One region of the Streptomyces purpurascens genome, then DNA from elsewhere that is predicted to be linked to it. Evidence: predicted binding sites of a transcription regulator. Region 1 holds the regulator's gene; the other holds the start of a gene.
What was found. The regulator HrcA, encoded in region 1, represses chaperone genes, less so after heat shock. The targets are predictions, from matches to a motif close to TTNGCACTCNGNNNNNCNGAGTGCNAA.

Region 1 (7,584 bases):
CCCGGGGCGAGCCCGGTGGCGGGCGCGAACTCCAGGGCATCGTCGCCCTCGGCGTCCGTCACCCACACCACCCACTCCTCGCCGTCGGCGCGGAAGGCACGCGGCTGCCGGGCCCGCACGCCGGGCGTCGCGGCGAGGGCGCGGGCGGGGCCGGCGCGGTGCGTGACCCAGTGGACGGAGCCGCGTACGGAGACGGCACTGCCACGCGCGGTGTGGTCCGGGGACGCCGACCCGAACGACCGCGAGGCGTTCAGCGGAAACGCCTGAAGATCGACACGCTGCCCGCCCAGCCGCACGTCCAGCCGACGCGGCTCGGCCCCGTCCAGATCATCGAGCACCCACAGCTCACCGGCGCTGGAGTAGACGACCCGGGTGCCGTCGGTCGCGGCGTGCCGGGCGTAGAAGCCTCCCCCACTCTCGGCTTCGCTCGAGCGGGAGGTGCCCCCATGCGGCGTGTGCCGCCGCAGGTCGGACCCGTCGGCGAGGGAGGAGTAGAGCGACCCGGTGCCCTCGTGATCGGACAGGAAGGCAATGCGCTCGCCGACCCACAGCGGATACTCGACGTTCCCGTCCAGCTCCTCATGCAGCCGTACGAACTCCCCGTCCCCTTCCCGGTCGATCCACAACTTGCCCGCGGTACCACCCCGGTACCGCTTCCACCAGGCGGCCTCGCGCCCCATCGGCGCGGACAGCAGGACCACACTCGGCCCGTAGGCGATGTCACCGACGGGCCCGTACGGCAGGGTGGTGGCCGGACCGCCGTCGAGCGGGACGGCACGCGCCCAGGTGCGGCGCAGGCTCGCCTGGCCCTGGGTGCTGATCGCCAGGACCTCGCCGTCCGGGGTCCAGCCGCGCACCTGGGTCTTCGAACTGCCCCAGTACGTCAGCCGCTTGGCGGGCCCGCCGTCGGCCGGGGCGATGTGCACCTCGGGAGCGCCGTCGCGGGTGGAGGTCCAGGCGACGGTGGTGCCGTCGGGCGAGATGCGGGGCTGGGTCACCGGCACGTTGTCGGCGCTGACCCGCCAAGCCCGGCCGCCTTCGAGAGGGGCGAGCCACACGTCGTCCTCGGCGGTGAAGGCGACCAGGTCACCGTGCACGTGGGGGAACCGGAGGTAAGCAGGCGATGCGGACTGAGTCACCCGATCACCCTATGCAGGGACGACGCCGCGCGGACAGACTTCGGATCACTTGCCCTCGACAGGCCGGCAGTCCGGATACCGCTCGCACCAGATGGTCTGTGTGACGGTCACGGTGACGGTGGGCCCGGGCTGCCCGTTCGTGGGCCCGCCCCCGACCGGCGACGGAGTGGCATCGCAGTTGCCGAGCCCGTCGACCTCGAACCACACCTTGCCGTCGACCTTGGCGGTGATCTTCCCGCGCACGCATTCGCCGTCCACCGCGTGGGTGACCCTGCCGGTGACGGTGATGTCCTTCCCGTCCTCGGTCTCCCCCTCACAGTCGACGGTCGCGACGGTCCTCTCCCGCGCCGAGGGCGACGCGTTCCCGCCCTTGCCGGAGTCCCCGTACGAGGCGGTACACGTCAGCCAACGCACGCCCGCCTTCTGCCGGTTGAGTTCCTTGGTGACGGTTTCATCAGTGGTGTACGCGACAGCAGCCGAGCTGATCCCACCCCCGGGTTCACAGGCGACAGCACCGCCCACGCCGACCACCGCGAACGCCGCCGCAACCACGACCCGCCGGCATCGCGGGCCCCGCCCAATCCACCTCAATGCCCCCATGAAGGGCAGCCTGCCACCGACAAGGGCGGGACGGTAGGGGGCAACTGGCCACCGCGGCGGCGATGCTGAGGCCGGGTGGGTGCGCAGCCCGGCGCAGCGGGGTGCCGCCGCGCCCACCCGTGCCGCCCTGGGGGCACCTCCCAGGCCCTTAAGGCACTGGGGGAGGCACGCATGCCCGCAGCGGCGGGGGGGGCTACGCAAGGGGACGTGTCGGGGGGTGTCCGCCCGCAGCTGGTTGGCGCGTCAACGCCAGTCAGTCGGCGTCCAACCCCATCGCGCCGTTCCGAGGACGGACACCCCCCGACACGTCCCCGACCCACCACCCGGCGAAAGGCGCAGACGCGCACCCCCGCACGGGCTCAGGACCACCGCCCCGTGCGGGCCAGGAGCACAGCGGCCGCCGCCGTCCCGGCGGTCGAGGTGCGCAGCACACTGCGTCCGAGGCGGTACGCCTTCGCCCCCGCCTCCTCGAACTGCACCAACTCCTCGGGTGCCACGCCCCCTTCGGGCCCCACGACCAGCACGATCTCACCGGAGGACGGCAGTTCGGCGGTCGCCAGCGGCTCGTCCCCGCTCTCGTGGAGCACGGCCGCGAAGTCGGCACCGGCCAGCAGCGCAGCGACCCCCTTGGTCGTCGCCGCCTCCGCGACCTCCGGAAACCGCACGCGGCGTGACTGCTTCCCGGCCTCCCGGGCCGTCGCCCGCCACTTGCCCAGCGCCTTCAGCCCGCGCTCGCCCTTCCACTGCGTGATGCAACGCGCCGCCGCCCACGGCACGATCGCGTCGACACCGACCTCGGTCATCGTCTCGACGGCCAGCTCCCCACGGTCGCCCTTGGGCAGCGCCTGAACCACGGTGACCCGGGGCTGCTCCGCCGGCTCCTCGGTCACCGAGTCCAGCTGGACGATCAGCCGGTCCTTGCCCTCGGTGTCGAGCACGACGCAGTCCGCCCAGCGACCGGAACCGTCCGTGAGGACGATGTCCTCGCCGGGCCGCAGCCGCTTCACGGAGACGGCGTGCCGCCCTTCGGGGCCGTCAAGGACGTATCGCCCGCCGCCGCCCGCGTCGAGGTGCTCGACCACGAACACCGGCGCGGTCATCGGACGCCGCCCCCGCCCGACAACACCGCGCGCGCCGTGGCGAGTTCACCGGCCAGCACCTCCACCAGCTGCCCGGCGGGCAGCTCCCGCGCCATCCGGTGGCCCTGCCCGGCCCAGAGTGCCATGCCCTGCGCGTCCCCCGCCTTGGCGGCGGCCTTGCGCAGCGGCGAGGTCAGGTGGTGGATCTCGGGGTAGGCGGGCGGCGCGTACGGGCCGTGCTCGCGCAGGAAACGGTTGACGAGGCCGCGCGCCGGCCGCCCGGAGAAGGCCCGGGTCAACTCCGTACGCACGAACAGGGGGTTGGTCAGCGCCTGCTTGTGCAGGGCGTTCGCGCCGGACTCGTGCGTGGCGAGGAACGCGGTGCCGAGCTGGGCCGCGCTCGCGCCGGCCGCGAGCACCCCGGCGATCTGGCCGCCGCGCATGATGCCGCCGGCGGCGACGATCGGGATGTTCACGGATTCCCGGATCTGGGCGACCAGCGACAGCAGCCCGATGCCGGAACCGTCCGTCTCCGGGATGTCCCGGTGCGTGCCCTGGTGGCCGCCGGCCTCGACGCCCTGCGCGATGACCCCGTCCGCACCCGCCCGCTCGACGGCCCGGGCCTCATCGGGGGTGGTCGCGGCGGCCAGGACGAAGGTGCCGACGCGGTGCAGGGCGTCGATGACCTCACGGCTCGGCACGCCGAAGTGGAACGACACCACCTGCACGGGGTTGTCACGCAGCACCGCGAGCTTGGCCTCGTAGCCGTCGTCGCGGCCGCTGTCGGGATCGCCGAGCTCGGCCTCGTACCAGGTGGCCTCGCCGGCCAGCTGGTGGGCGTAGACGTCGACGGCGGCGGGGTCGGCGTACTCGGGCTGCGGCATGAAGACGTTCACGCCGAAGGGCCTGCTCGTGAGGCTCCGGAGCTGCTTGATCTCCTGGTACACCCCGTCGGCGGTTTTGTACCCGGCGGCGAGGAATCCGAGCCCGCCCGCCTCGCACACGGCGGCGGCGAGCTGCGGTACGGAGACGCCACCCGCCATGGGGGCCTGCACGATCGGGTGCGGGAAGAGATCGGTCAGCGCGGAGGACATGACCGCATGTTGTCACGTCCTCCGAACAACTCCGAAACCGGCCTGCCGTGTGGCATAGACCAGAGGAAAAGGCTCTGCGGAACCGACCGACAACGCGCGTCAGCGCCCGTCGAACGCGTCCTTGAGCCGCGAGAACAACCCCTGCCGCCCCGGCTGACCGTGCCTGCCCGGGGGGCGACCCCCAGACCCCCAGCAGCGGCCGGACCGCCCCGCGTCAGCGCCCGTTGAACGCATCCTTGAGCCGCGAGAACAACCCCTGCTGCCCCGGCTGGAACTGCCCCGTGGGCCGCTCCTCGCCCCGCAGCTTGGCCAGCTCGCGCAGCAGTCGCTCCTGCTCGGGGTCGAGCTTCGTCGGGGTCTGGACCTCGACGTGGACGATGAGGTCGCCGCGTCCGCCGCCCCGCAGGTGCGTGATGCCCCGGCCGTGCAGCGGGATCGACTGGCCGGACTGGGTGCCCGGGCGGATGTCGACCTCCTCCATGCCGTCCAGCGTCTCCAGCGGCACCTTCGTGCCGAGGCACGCGGCCGTCATGGGGATCGTCACCGTGCAGTGCAGGTCGTCGCCGCGCCGCTGGAACGTGGAGTGCGGGAGTTCGTGGATCTCGACGTAGAGGTCACCGGCGGGACCGCCACCGGGCCCGACCTCACCCTCGCCGGCGAGCTGGATGCGCGTGCCGTTGTCGACACCGGCGGGGATCTTCACGGTCAGGGTCCGCCGGGAGCGGACGCGGCCGTCACCGGCGCACTCCGGGCACGGCGTCGGCACCACGGTCCCGAAGCCCTGGCACTGCGGGCAGGGCCGGGACGTCATGACCTGGCCGAGGAACGACCGGGTGACCTGCGACACCTCACCGCGACCGCGGCACATGTCACACGTCTGCGCACTCGTCCCCGGCGCGGCACCCTCGCCGCTGCAGGTGTTGCAGACGACGGCCGTGTCGACCTGGATGTCCTTCGTCGTACCGAAGGCGGCCTCGTCGAGCTCGATCTCGATACGGATCATCGCGTCCTGGCCGCGGCGGGTGCGCGAGCGCGGACCGCGCTGCGACGCCGTGCCGAAGAACGCGTCCATGATGTCGGAGAAGTTCCCGAAGCCACCGGCTCCGAAGCCGCCCGCACCGCCGCCGGCGGCCTGCGAGAGCGGGTCGCCGCCGAGGTCGTAGACCTGCTTCTTCTGCGGGTCCGACAACACCTCGTAGGCGGCGTTGATCTCCTTGAACCGCTCCTGGGTCTTCGGATCGGGGTTGACGTCCGGATGCAGCTCGCGTGCGAGCCGCCGGAAGGCCTTCTTGATCTCTTCCTGCGACGCGTCGCGGCGCACGCCGAGTACGGCGTAGTAGTCCGTGGCCACTACGACTCCGCCAGGATCTGTCCGACGTACCGTGCCACTGCGCGTACCGCTCCCATCGTTCCCGGGTAGTCCATGCGGGTCGGTCCGACCACGCCGAGCTTGGCGACTGCCTCGCCGCCCGAACCGTAGCCGACCGACACGACGGACGTGGAGTTGAGTCCCTCGTGGGCGTTCTCATGACCGATACGTACGGTCACGCCCGGATCCTTAGCCTCGCCGAGCAGCTTGAGGAGCACGACCTGCTCCTCCAGCGCCTCCAGCACCGGCCGGATCACCAGGGGAAAATCATGCCCGAAGCGGGTGAGATTGGCGGTGCCGCCGATCATCAGCCGCTCCTCGTTCTCCTCGACGAGCGTCTCCAGAAGCGTGGAGAGCACCATGGAAACCGTACCCCGGTCCTCGTGCTCGAACGCCTCCGCCAGATCCTCCACCAAACTCGGCACATCCGCGAAACGGCGGTTCGCGACACGGCTGTTGAGCCGTGCGCGCAGATCCGCGAGCGAGGCCTCGCCGAAGGGCGCCGGGCAGTCGACCACCCGCTGCTCGACCCGCCCGGTGTCCGTGATCAGCACGAGCATCAGACGCGCGGGCGCGAGGGAGAGCAACTCCACATGCCGCACGGTCGACCGGGTCAGCGACGGGTACTGCACGACGGCCACCTGGCGCGTGAGCTGCGCCAGCAGCCGTACCGTACGCGCCACGACGTCGTCGAGGTCGACGGCACCCTCGAGGAAGTTCTGGATCGCGCGCCGCTCGGGCGCGGTCATCGGCTTGACGCCGGCCAGCTTGTCCACGAACAGCCGGTAGCCCTTGTCGGTGGGGATGCGCCCGGCACTGGTGTGCGGCTGGGCGATGTATCCCTCGTCCTCGAGGGCCGCCATGTCGTTGCGGACGGTGGCCGGGGAGACGCCGAGGCTGTGCCGCTCGGTGAGGGCCTTGGAGCCGACGGGCTCCTCGGTGCCGACATAGTCCTGGACGATGGCGCGCAGCACCTGAAGCCTGCGTTCACTGAGCATCGCGCGCACCTCCAGAAGTCGTCCGCCTGCTGCCTGCCTGTCGTGGCCTGGCACTCTGCGCGTGCGAGTGCCAGCATTCCCCGGCCCAGTGTACGGCGGTGGGGTGCACCCCCGGCAAGGCTGGTCGTGCGCTGTCGTGCCCGCGACGGGTGTCACCGCTAGCGTCGCCGTATGACGGTGACTTGGGAAGAGCTCGGGTGGGAGCGGGTGGCCGCCGGGGTGGGGCGGTGCCGGCTTCCGGTGTGGGACTGCACGGCGGGACTGGTCGCCGGTGAGGGCGCGGTACTCATGATCGACGCGGGGTCGAGCCCGGCCGAGGGCGCGCGGTTGCGCACGCAGGCGCAGTCGCTCACCGGTCACCGTGTGACGCATCTCGCGCTGACCCACCCCCACTTCGACCACGTCTTCGGCGCGGCGGCGTTCCCGGAGGCGGAGGTGTTCGGCGCGGTGGGCGTGGACGCGGTCCTCACGCGCGTGCGGGACCGCGAGGAGCTGCGCGTGGACGCGGTGCGGAACGGCCTGGCGGAGCCCGTCGCGCAGGAGTCGGCGGAGCGGCTGGTCCCGCCCCGCCATCTGGTCTCCGGCGAGTGGACGCTCGACCTGGGCGGCGGCCGCCAGGTGCTGCTGGCGAACGTGGGCCCGGGGCACACCGCGCACGACCTGGCGGTGCTGGTGCCGGGTGATCCGGAGGTGGTGTTCTGCGGCGACCTGGTCGAGGAGTCCGGCGAGCCCCAGGCGGGCCCCGACGCCGTCCCGTCGCACTGGCCGGCCGCCCTGGACCGGCTGCTGGATCTGGGCGGCGAGGACGCACTGTACGTGCCCGGTCACGGAGCGGTGGTGGACGCGGCGTTCGTCCGGGCCCAGCGGGACGCGCTGGCGGCGCGTTTCGGCGTGTCGCGGTGATCGCCGCACGCCTTCTCCTATCGTCATTCGAATGCGCCAGTACTCTCCGGACCTGACCCCGCCGTGGAAGAAGCCGAAGCCGGTGCCCGAGGTTCCGGCGGAGCCGGGCCTGGTGGTCGAGGAGCCCGGGAGCGGCTTCTGTGGCGCGGTGATCCGCTGCGAGGCGGGCACGGTGACGCTGGAGGACCGCTTCGGCAAGCACCGCGTGTTCCCGATGGAGCCGCGCGGTTTCCTGCTGGAGGGCAGGGTGGTGACGCTGGTCCGCCCGTCGTCCGGCCCCGCCCGCCCCACGCACACCGCCTCCGGTTCGGTGGCCGTCCCCGGCGCACGCGCGCGTGTGGCCCGTGCCGGCCGCATCTACGTCGAGGGCCGGCACGACGCCGAGCTGGTCGAGAAGGTGTG
Region 2 (7,584 bases), 1.1 Mb from region 1:
CGACCGGGGTCCACCCCGGGGTCCCGTACTCGGCGTTGATCTCCTCCGAGACCCGCTGCACCTCGGCCGTGTAGTCGCGGTACACGGCGAGGTCCTGCCGCGAGGGGTAGGCGAAGGCGACGTGCACGACGCGCTCGCGCCACTCGGGGTGGGAGTCGAGGAGCGTGCGGTAGGCCAGCAGGCCGCGCACGATGTTCTTCGACAGCTCGGTGCGGTCGACCCGGACGATGGTGCGGCGGCCCTCGCCGATCTGCTCCCGCAGCGCGGCCATCCGCTCCTCGACGTCCGGCTCGTGCGCCCGCTTGCGCAGGAAGTCCGCGTCGGCCCCCAGCCCGTGCACGCCGACCCGCGTGCCCCCGAGCCCGTCGGCGAACCGCTCGGCACACGCGACGAACGCGTCCGCCCAGCGCTGCGTGAGGAAGCCCAGCCGGTCCGCGCCCAGCATGCCGCGCAGCACCTGCCCGGCCACGTCGTCCGGCAGCATGTGGAAGTACTCGGGCGGCGCCCACGGCGTGTGCGAGAAGTGCCCGATCCTCAGATCCGGCCGCAGCTCGCGGAGCATGCCCGGCACCAGCGTCAGGTGGTAGTCCTGCACGACCACGGCCGCACCCTGCGCCGCCTCCTCGGCCAGCGCCCGAGCGAACGCCCGGTTGTACGTCTCGTACGACGTCCACTGCCGCCGGAACTCCGCGTCGAAGACCGGCTCCAGGGGAGTCTGGTAGAGCATGTGGTGGACGAACCACAGGACCGAGTTGGCGACGCCGTTGTACGCGTCGGCGTGCACGTCGGCCGGGATGTCCAGCATCCGTACGCCGTCCTCGCCGACACCGCGCCGGACCGCCTCGCGGTCGCCGTCGGACAGCGCCGAGCAGACCCAGAGCGCGTCCGCGTCCGAGCCGATCGCGGAGAGCCCCGAGACCAGCCCGCCGCCGCCCCGTTTGGCGTTCAGCGAACCGTCCTCGCCCACCGTGTACGAGACCGGGCCGCGGTTGGAGGCCACCAGCACCTGTGCAGCACCGAACGTTGAAGCCATAGCCCTCAACCTAGCCCGGCCCGGAAACGCTCAAACGTACGGACCTGCCGTACCCGGCCGAAAACAGCCCCGGTCAGGCGGCCTTCCGCGCCTGGTACTCGGCGATCTCCACCATCGGCGGACGCTCCTCGGTGTCCACGGAGTACGTCCGCGGTTCGAAGCCGTCCCCGCCCCGCTCGAACTGCGTCAGGGACGGCCGGATCAGATGCCCGCGGGCCAGCCGCAGCTGGGCCGTGCGGTAGATCGCGGCGGCCATCCGGCCCAGAGCCTGCCCGTCCTGGTGCCGGTGCTTGCGCACCCCGACGTCGACCTGGGCGAGGGCGTCCAGGCCCGCCAGGTGCAGGGCGTCGACCAGCATGCCCAGCTCGACGCCGTACCCGACGGGGAACGGCAGCTGCTCAAGCAGCGAGCGGCGGGCCGCGTACTCGCCGCCGAGCGGCTGCACGAAGCCGGCCAGCTGCGGCCAGTGCATGTTGAGCAGCGGGCGTGCCATCAGCTCGGTGACCCGGCCGCCCTGCCCGGCGGCGGCGCCGAGCGGACGGTCGTACATGGCCTTCACCAGGTCCACGCCCGGCTCGGTGAGCAGCGGGCCCACGATCCCGGAGACGAAGTCGGACGAGAAGTCCCTCAGGTCCGCGTCGACGAAGCAGACGATGTCCCCGCGGGTGGCGAGCAGCGAGCGCCACAGCACCTCGCCCTTGCCGGGCACCGCGGGCAGCCGCGGGAGTATCGCGTCCCGGTGCACCACCGTCGCGCCCGCGGCCGCGGCCACCTCCGACGTACGGTCGGTCGAGCCGGAGTCGACGACGACGAGCTCGTCGACGAGCGGCACCTGCCGCATCAGGTCGTGGCGGATGACGGCGGCGATGTCGCCGACCGTCTCCTCTTCGTTGAGCGCGGGCAGCACGACACTGACCGTCTGGCCCGTGCGCTGCTTGGCGGCGAGTATCTGGTGGAGGGGGCGATCGGTCGCGGACCAGGAACGGGTGCTCAGCCAGCGCTCGACTTCTTCCAGCACCGTGGCGGCTCCTCTGCGTGCTCTCGGCGGGACGGACTGTGAGCCATCTCGCGGTTCGGACGACTATCTCAACTGTCCTGGTCGTCGGTTACAGTCTTGAACAACGCGGGTGACCATCGCATGTCCGGGGTCAACCCACGTCGACAACCGAATACAGCTCATCCAGAGGGACAGAGGGAAACGGCCCGTTGAAGTCCCGGCAACCCTCCAGTCGGTTCTCGTAGGTCACTGTCGACCACACGCGCGAGGCTCCCGGCTCGGGAAGGTGCCAAATCCGTCTCACGGCGAGATGCGTCGTGAGGAAGATGAGGAGAAAGGGCCTCGCCTCACATGGCTGCGCAGACTGTTGCAAGCACCACCGAATCCACCGTAGACCTCGGCCCCGCCGCCGCCCTGAGCTGCCGCGAGTGCGGTCACCGCGTCCCCCTCGGACCGGTCTTCGCGTGCCAGGAGTGTTTCGGCCCGCTGGAGATCGCCTACGACTTCTCGGCCTACGACACCGAAGAGCTCCGCAAGCGCATCGAAGCGGGTCCCGCGAACATCTGGCGCTACGCCCCGCTGCTGCCGGTCCCGGCCGACGTGGCGGAGAAGCCGAACATCAACCCCGGCTGGACCAAGCTCGTCAAGGCCGACAACCTGGCCCGTGAGCTCGGCGTCGACGCCGGCAAGCTCTTCGCCAAGGACGACTCCGGCAACCCGACGCACTCCTTCAAGGACCGCGTCGTCGCCCAGGCCCTTGAGGCCGCCCGCGCCTTCGGCTTCACCACCCTGTCCTGCTCCTCCACCGGCAACCTCGCCGGTGCGGTGGGTGCCGCCGCGGCCCGCGCCGGCTTCCGCTCCTGCGTGTTCATCCCGCACGACCTGGAGCAGGGCAAGGTCGTCATGGCCGCGATCTACGGCGGCGAGCTCGTCGGCATCGAGGGCAACTACGACGACGTGAACCGCTTCTGCTCCGAGCTGATCGGCGACCCGGCCGGCGAGGGCTGGGGCTTCGTCAACGTCAACCTGCGGCCGTACTACGCCGAGGGCTCCAAGACGCTGGCGTACGAGATCTGTGAGCAGCTCGGCTGGCAGCTGCCGGACCAGCTCGTGGTGCCGATCGCCTCCGGCTCGCAGCTCACGAAGATCGACAAGGGTCTGCAGGAGCTGATCAAGCTCGGTCTGGTCGAGGACAAGCCGTACAAGATCTTCGGCGCGCAGGCCGAGGGCTGCTCGCCGGTGTCGACGGCGTACAAGGCCGGCCACGACGTCGTACGCCCCCAGAAGCCGGACACCATCGCCAAGTCGCTGGCGATCGGCAACCCGGCGGACGGTCCGTACGTGCTCGACATCGCGCGTCGTACGGGCGGTGCGGTGGAGGACGTGAACGACGAGCAGGTCGTCGAGGCGATCAAGCTGCTCGCGAAGACCGAGGGTGTGTTCGCGGAGACCGCCGGTGGGGTGACGGTGGGGGTGGCGAAGAAGCTGCTGGAGAACGGGCTTCTCGACCCTGCCAAGACCACGGTCGTGCTGAACACGGGCGATGGGCTGAAGACGCTGGATGCGGTGGCCGGTACCGGGCTGACCGCGACCATCCGGCCCAACCTGGATTCGTTCCGGGACGCCGGACTCGTCTGACCGTTGCCTGCTGCGGGCCGGTGGGGGCTGGTCGCGCCCACGCGGCGGAGCCGCAGATCGGCACAGCCCCGCGCCCCTGAGGGCGCGCCCCAGCCGTAGCTTCAATCAAAACCGGAGGTCATATTCCGATGAGCGTCACCGTTCGAATCCCCACCATCCTGCGTACCTACACCGGCGGCCAGGCCGAGGTGGCTGCCGAGGGGGCGACCCTCGGGGAGGTCATCTCCGATCTGGAGAAGAACCACACCGGGATCGCCGCCCGGGTGCTGGACGACCAGGGCAAGCTGCGCCGGTTCGTCAACGTGTACGTCAATGACGACGACGTGCGCTTCGAGCAGGGTCTTGAGACGGCGACGCCGGACGGTGCCGGTGTGTCGATCATTCCGGCCGTCGCCGGTGGCTGAACCGGTCGACCGGCTTGATTATTACCATCGGTAACGGCCGTCACTGAGAGTCCATCGAATTGCCCCCTCCGTGAGAGAAACGGAGGGGGCAATTCTGTGTGGTTGAGCGCGGTACAGTTGGGGAACGCGATCCCGATCCCCTGATCGGGCACCCTGAATTCCTGCCGCGCGCCCGACAAGATGTAGCCAAAGTGTGTGCGTCTTTCGTGGCTTTTGTTCCCTTTGCGTGGCCCGACTTGCCCTGAAGTCAGGCGAATTCTCCCCACATTCCGGATCCTGCGCGTCCAGAATTCTCGTCCGATTGACCTGTTGCAGAGGGCAGTTGGACAGATACATTCGGCCGCGGTCGACGCGTTCCGGCGCACGCCCCCAATCCGTGGGGGGTGAGGTCTGACCCGGATCCGCGAAGTGCGGGTCTGTGCAAGGGCCAGTAATAGGGGAGTTAGGCATGGCTCAGGGCACCGTCAAGTGGTTCAACGCGGAGAAGGGGTACGGCTTCATCGCGGTCGACGGTGGTGCGGATGTTTTCGTCCACTACAGCGCGATTCAGATGGACGGCTACCGCACCCTTGAAGAGGGTCAGCGGGTCGAGTTCGAGATCTCGCAGGGTCAGAAGGGTCCACAGGCCGACATGGTTCGCGTCGCTGCCTGAACGCGCGACCACGACAAACCGCAAGCGGCAGGTCTTCTCTGAAGGGCCCGTACCCCCCGGGGTGCGGGCCCTTCGGCCTGTCCGGCGGCCGGCCGGGGCGAAGGGTCGGCGGGGGGCTCGTAGAAGTCCGCCGCGCCCGAGGGTGCCCCGATGCCCACCCCGGTGCGGGGGCGGCGACTTCGCGCTCCGGACCCGCTCGCGTCGGCCGCTCGGCCGCCGCCGCGGGCCGTGGGCCCAGGCGTTTCCCGGCCTCGGGCGATCCGCCGCGGCGCTGTCCGCGGCCTGCGGACGAGCCGGGCGCGCCCCGTTCGCCGGGGGCTGAGTGCGCCTCCGTATCCCGAGAGGCGCTTGCACTCGCCTAGGCCGAGTGCTAATCATTGCGTTAGCACTCTGAAGGTGAGAGTGACAACGTAAGGACCGGGTCGGTGAGGCCCGCAGGCCGGGTGGGGAAGGAACCACGAGGCTGGCGAGCCGTCCGTCGCGGGCGCGGGCGCGGTCCGAAGTAATCACCCCCAGTCCTGGAGGGACCACTTCACATGGCCAAGATCATCGCGTTCGACGAGGAGGCGCGGCGCGGCCTCGAGCGCGGCATGAACCAGCTCGCGGACGCCGTCAAGGTGACGCTCGGCCCCAAGGGCCGCAACGTCGTCCTCGAGAAGAAGTGGGGCGCCCCCACGATCACCAACGATGGTGTCTCCATCGCCAAGGAGATCGAACTCGAGGACCCGTACGAGAAGATCGGCGCCGAGCTGGTCAAGGAAGTCGCCAAGAAGACGGACGACGTCGCCGGTGACGGTACGACCACCGCGACCGTTCTCGCCCAGGCCCTGGTCAAGGAGGGCCTGCGCAACGTAGCCGCCGGCGCCAACCCGATGGCCCTGAAGCGCGGCATCGAGCGTGCCGTCGAGGCCGTCTCCGCCGCCCTGCTGGAGCAGGCGAAGGATGTCGAGACCAAGGAGCAGATCGCTTCCACGGCCTCCATCTCCGCCGCCGACACCCAGATCGGCGAGCTCATCGCCGAGGCCATGGACAAGGTCGGCAAGGAAGGCGTCATCACCGTCGAGGAGTCCCAGACCTTCGGTCTGGAGCTGGAGCTCACCGAGGGTATGCGCTTCGACAAGGGCTACATCTCGGCGTACTTCGCGACCGACATGGAGCGTATGGAGGCCGTCCTCGACGACCCGTACATCCTGATCGCGAACTCCAAGATCTCCAACGTCAAGGACCTGCTCCCGCTCCTGGAGAAGGTCATGCAGTCGGGCAAGCCGCTGCTGATCATCGCCGAGGACGTCGAGGGCGAGGCCCTGTCGACCCTGGTCGTCAACAAGATCCGTGGCACCTTCAAGTCCGTCGCCGTCAAGGCCCCGGGCTTCGGTGACCGCCGCAAGGCGATGCTGCAGGACATCGGCATCCTCACCGGCGGCGAGGTGATCTCCGAGGAGGTCGGCCTCAAGCTGGAGAACGCCACGGTCGACCTGCTGGGCAAGGCCCGCAAGGTGGTCATCACCAAGGACGAGACCACCATCGTCGACGGTGCCGGCTCGGCCGACCAGGTCCAGGGTCGCGTCAACCAGATCCGCGCCGAGATCGAGAACAGCGACTCGGACTACGACCGCGAGAAGCTGCAGGAGCGCCTGGCGAAGCTCGCCGGCGGCGTGGCCGTCATCAAGGCCGGTGCCGCCACCGAGGTGGAGCTCAAGGAGCGCAAGCACCGCATCGAGGACGCCGTTCGCAACGCGAAGGCGGCCGTCGAGGAGGGCATCGTCGCCGGTGGTGGCGTGGCCCTGCTGCAGGCCTCCCAGGTGTTCGAGAAGCTGGAGCTCGAGGGTGACGAGGCGACCGGCGCCAACGCCGTGAAGCTCGCGCTGGAGGCCCCGCTGAAGCAGATCGCCGTCAACGGTGGTCTCGAGGGCGGCGTCGTCGTGGAGAAGGTCCGCAACCTCCAGGTCGGCCACGGCCTGAACGCCGCGACCGGTGAGTACGTCGACATGATCGCCGAGGGCATCATCGACCCGGCGAAGGTGACCCGTTCCGCGCTGCAGAACGCCGCCTCCATCGCCGCGCTGTTCCTCACCACCGAGGCCGTCATCGCCGACAAGCCGGAGAAGGCGGGCGCTGCCCCGGCCGGCGGCGGCATGCCGGGCGGTGACATGGACTTCTGATCGACCCCTGGGATTCCCCGGGTTGATCAACGGTCTTGCCGAGGGCGGCACTCCCTGTTCCGACAGGGGGTGCCGCCCTCGGGCGTGTGCGGGGTCACAGTGCGGGCGGGATGGCATGGGCGGGCCGGATGGTTGAAGCGTACGTCCTATGCGTATGCACATACTGTCCGGTATCCGAAGGAGCCCCTGAGTGACCGTCGCCGCCTCCCGCGCCGCCGAAATCCTGTCCCGGCCCGTCACGCTCAACGGCCTGACCGTCCCGAACCGCATCGCGATGGCGCCGATGACCCGCATGTTCTCCCCGGGCGGTGTCCCCACCGAGGACGTCGTCTCCTACTACTCCCGCCGTGCCGCCGCCGGAGTCGGCCTGATCGTCACCGAGGGCACCTACGTCGGGCACGAGTCGGCCGGGCAGAGCGACAGCGTGCCGCGGTTCCACGGCGAGGAGCAGCTCGCGGGCTGGGCGAAGGTCGCCGAGGCGGTGCACGCCGCGGGCGGCACGATCGTCCCGCAGCTCTGGCACATCGGCATGGTCCGCAACCAGGGTGAGCCGCCGGTCGCCAACGCCCCGGCCGTCGGCCCCTCCGGTCTGCGCATCGGCGCCACGGAGCCCACCGGCAAGGCCATGACCCAGGCCGACATCGACGCCGTCATCGGCGCGTTCGCCGAGGCCGCGGCCGCCGCCGAGCGCATCGGCT

Region 2: groL (chaperonin GroEL) is a predicted target of HrcA. The motif match lies at 5,072-5,098, and genes of this name have one in related genera.

What each region holds. Positions count from the first base shown of each region.
Region 1 covers NZ_CP108341.1:3,112,053-3,119,636, forward strand. The annotation lists gene OHU35_RS14200 (S41 family peptidase) at 1-1,085, opposite strand, end outside; gene OHU35_RS14205 (hypothetical protein) at 1,185-1,739, opposite strand; gene OHU35_RS14210 (16S rRNA (uracil(1498)-N(3))-methyltransferase) at 2,099-2,839, opposite strand; gene OHU35_RS14215 (nitronate monooxygenase) at 2,836-3,912, opposite strand; gene dnaJ (molecular chaperone DnaJ) at 4,127-5,263, opposite strand; gene hrcA (heat-inducible transcriptional repressor HrcA) at 5,263-6,279, opposite strand; gene OHU35_RS14230 (MBL fold metallo-hydrolase) at 6,451-7,182, shown strand; gene OHU35_RS14235 (DUF3097 domain-containing protein) at 7,214-7,584, shown strand, end outside.
Region 2 covers NZ_CP108341.1:4,238,234-4,245,817, reverse strand. The annotation lists gene OHU35_RS19205 (trehalose-6-phosphate synthase) at 1-1,033, opposite strand, end outside; gene OHU35_RS19200 (glucosyl-3-phosphoglycerate synthase) at 1,107-2,051, opposite strand; SAM riboswitch class I at 2,207-2,363, shown strand; gene thrC (threonine synthase) at 2,382-3,668, shown strand; gene OHU35_RS19190 (ubiquitin-like small modifier protein 1) at 3,797-4,072, shown strand; gene OHU35_RS19185 (cold-shock protein) at 4,521-4,724, shown strand; gene groL (chaperonin GroEL) at 5,261-6,886, shown strand; gene OHU35_RS19175 (NADH:flavin oxidoreductase) at 7,077-7,584, shown strand, end outside.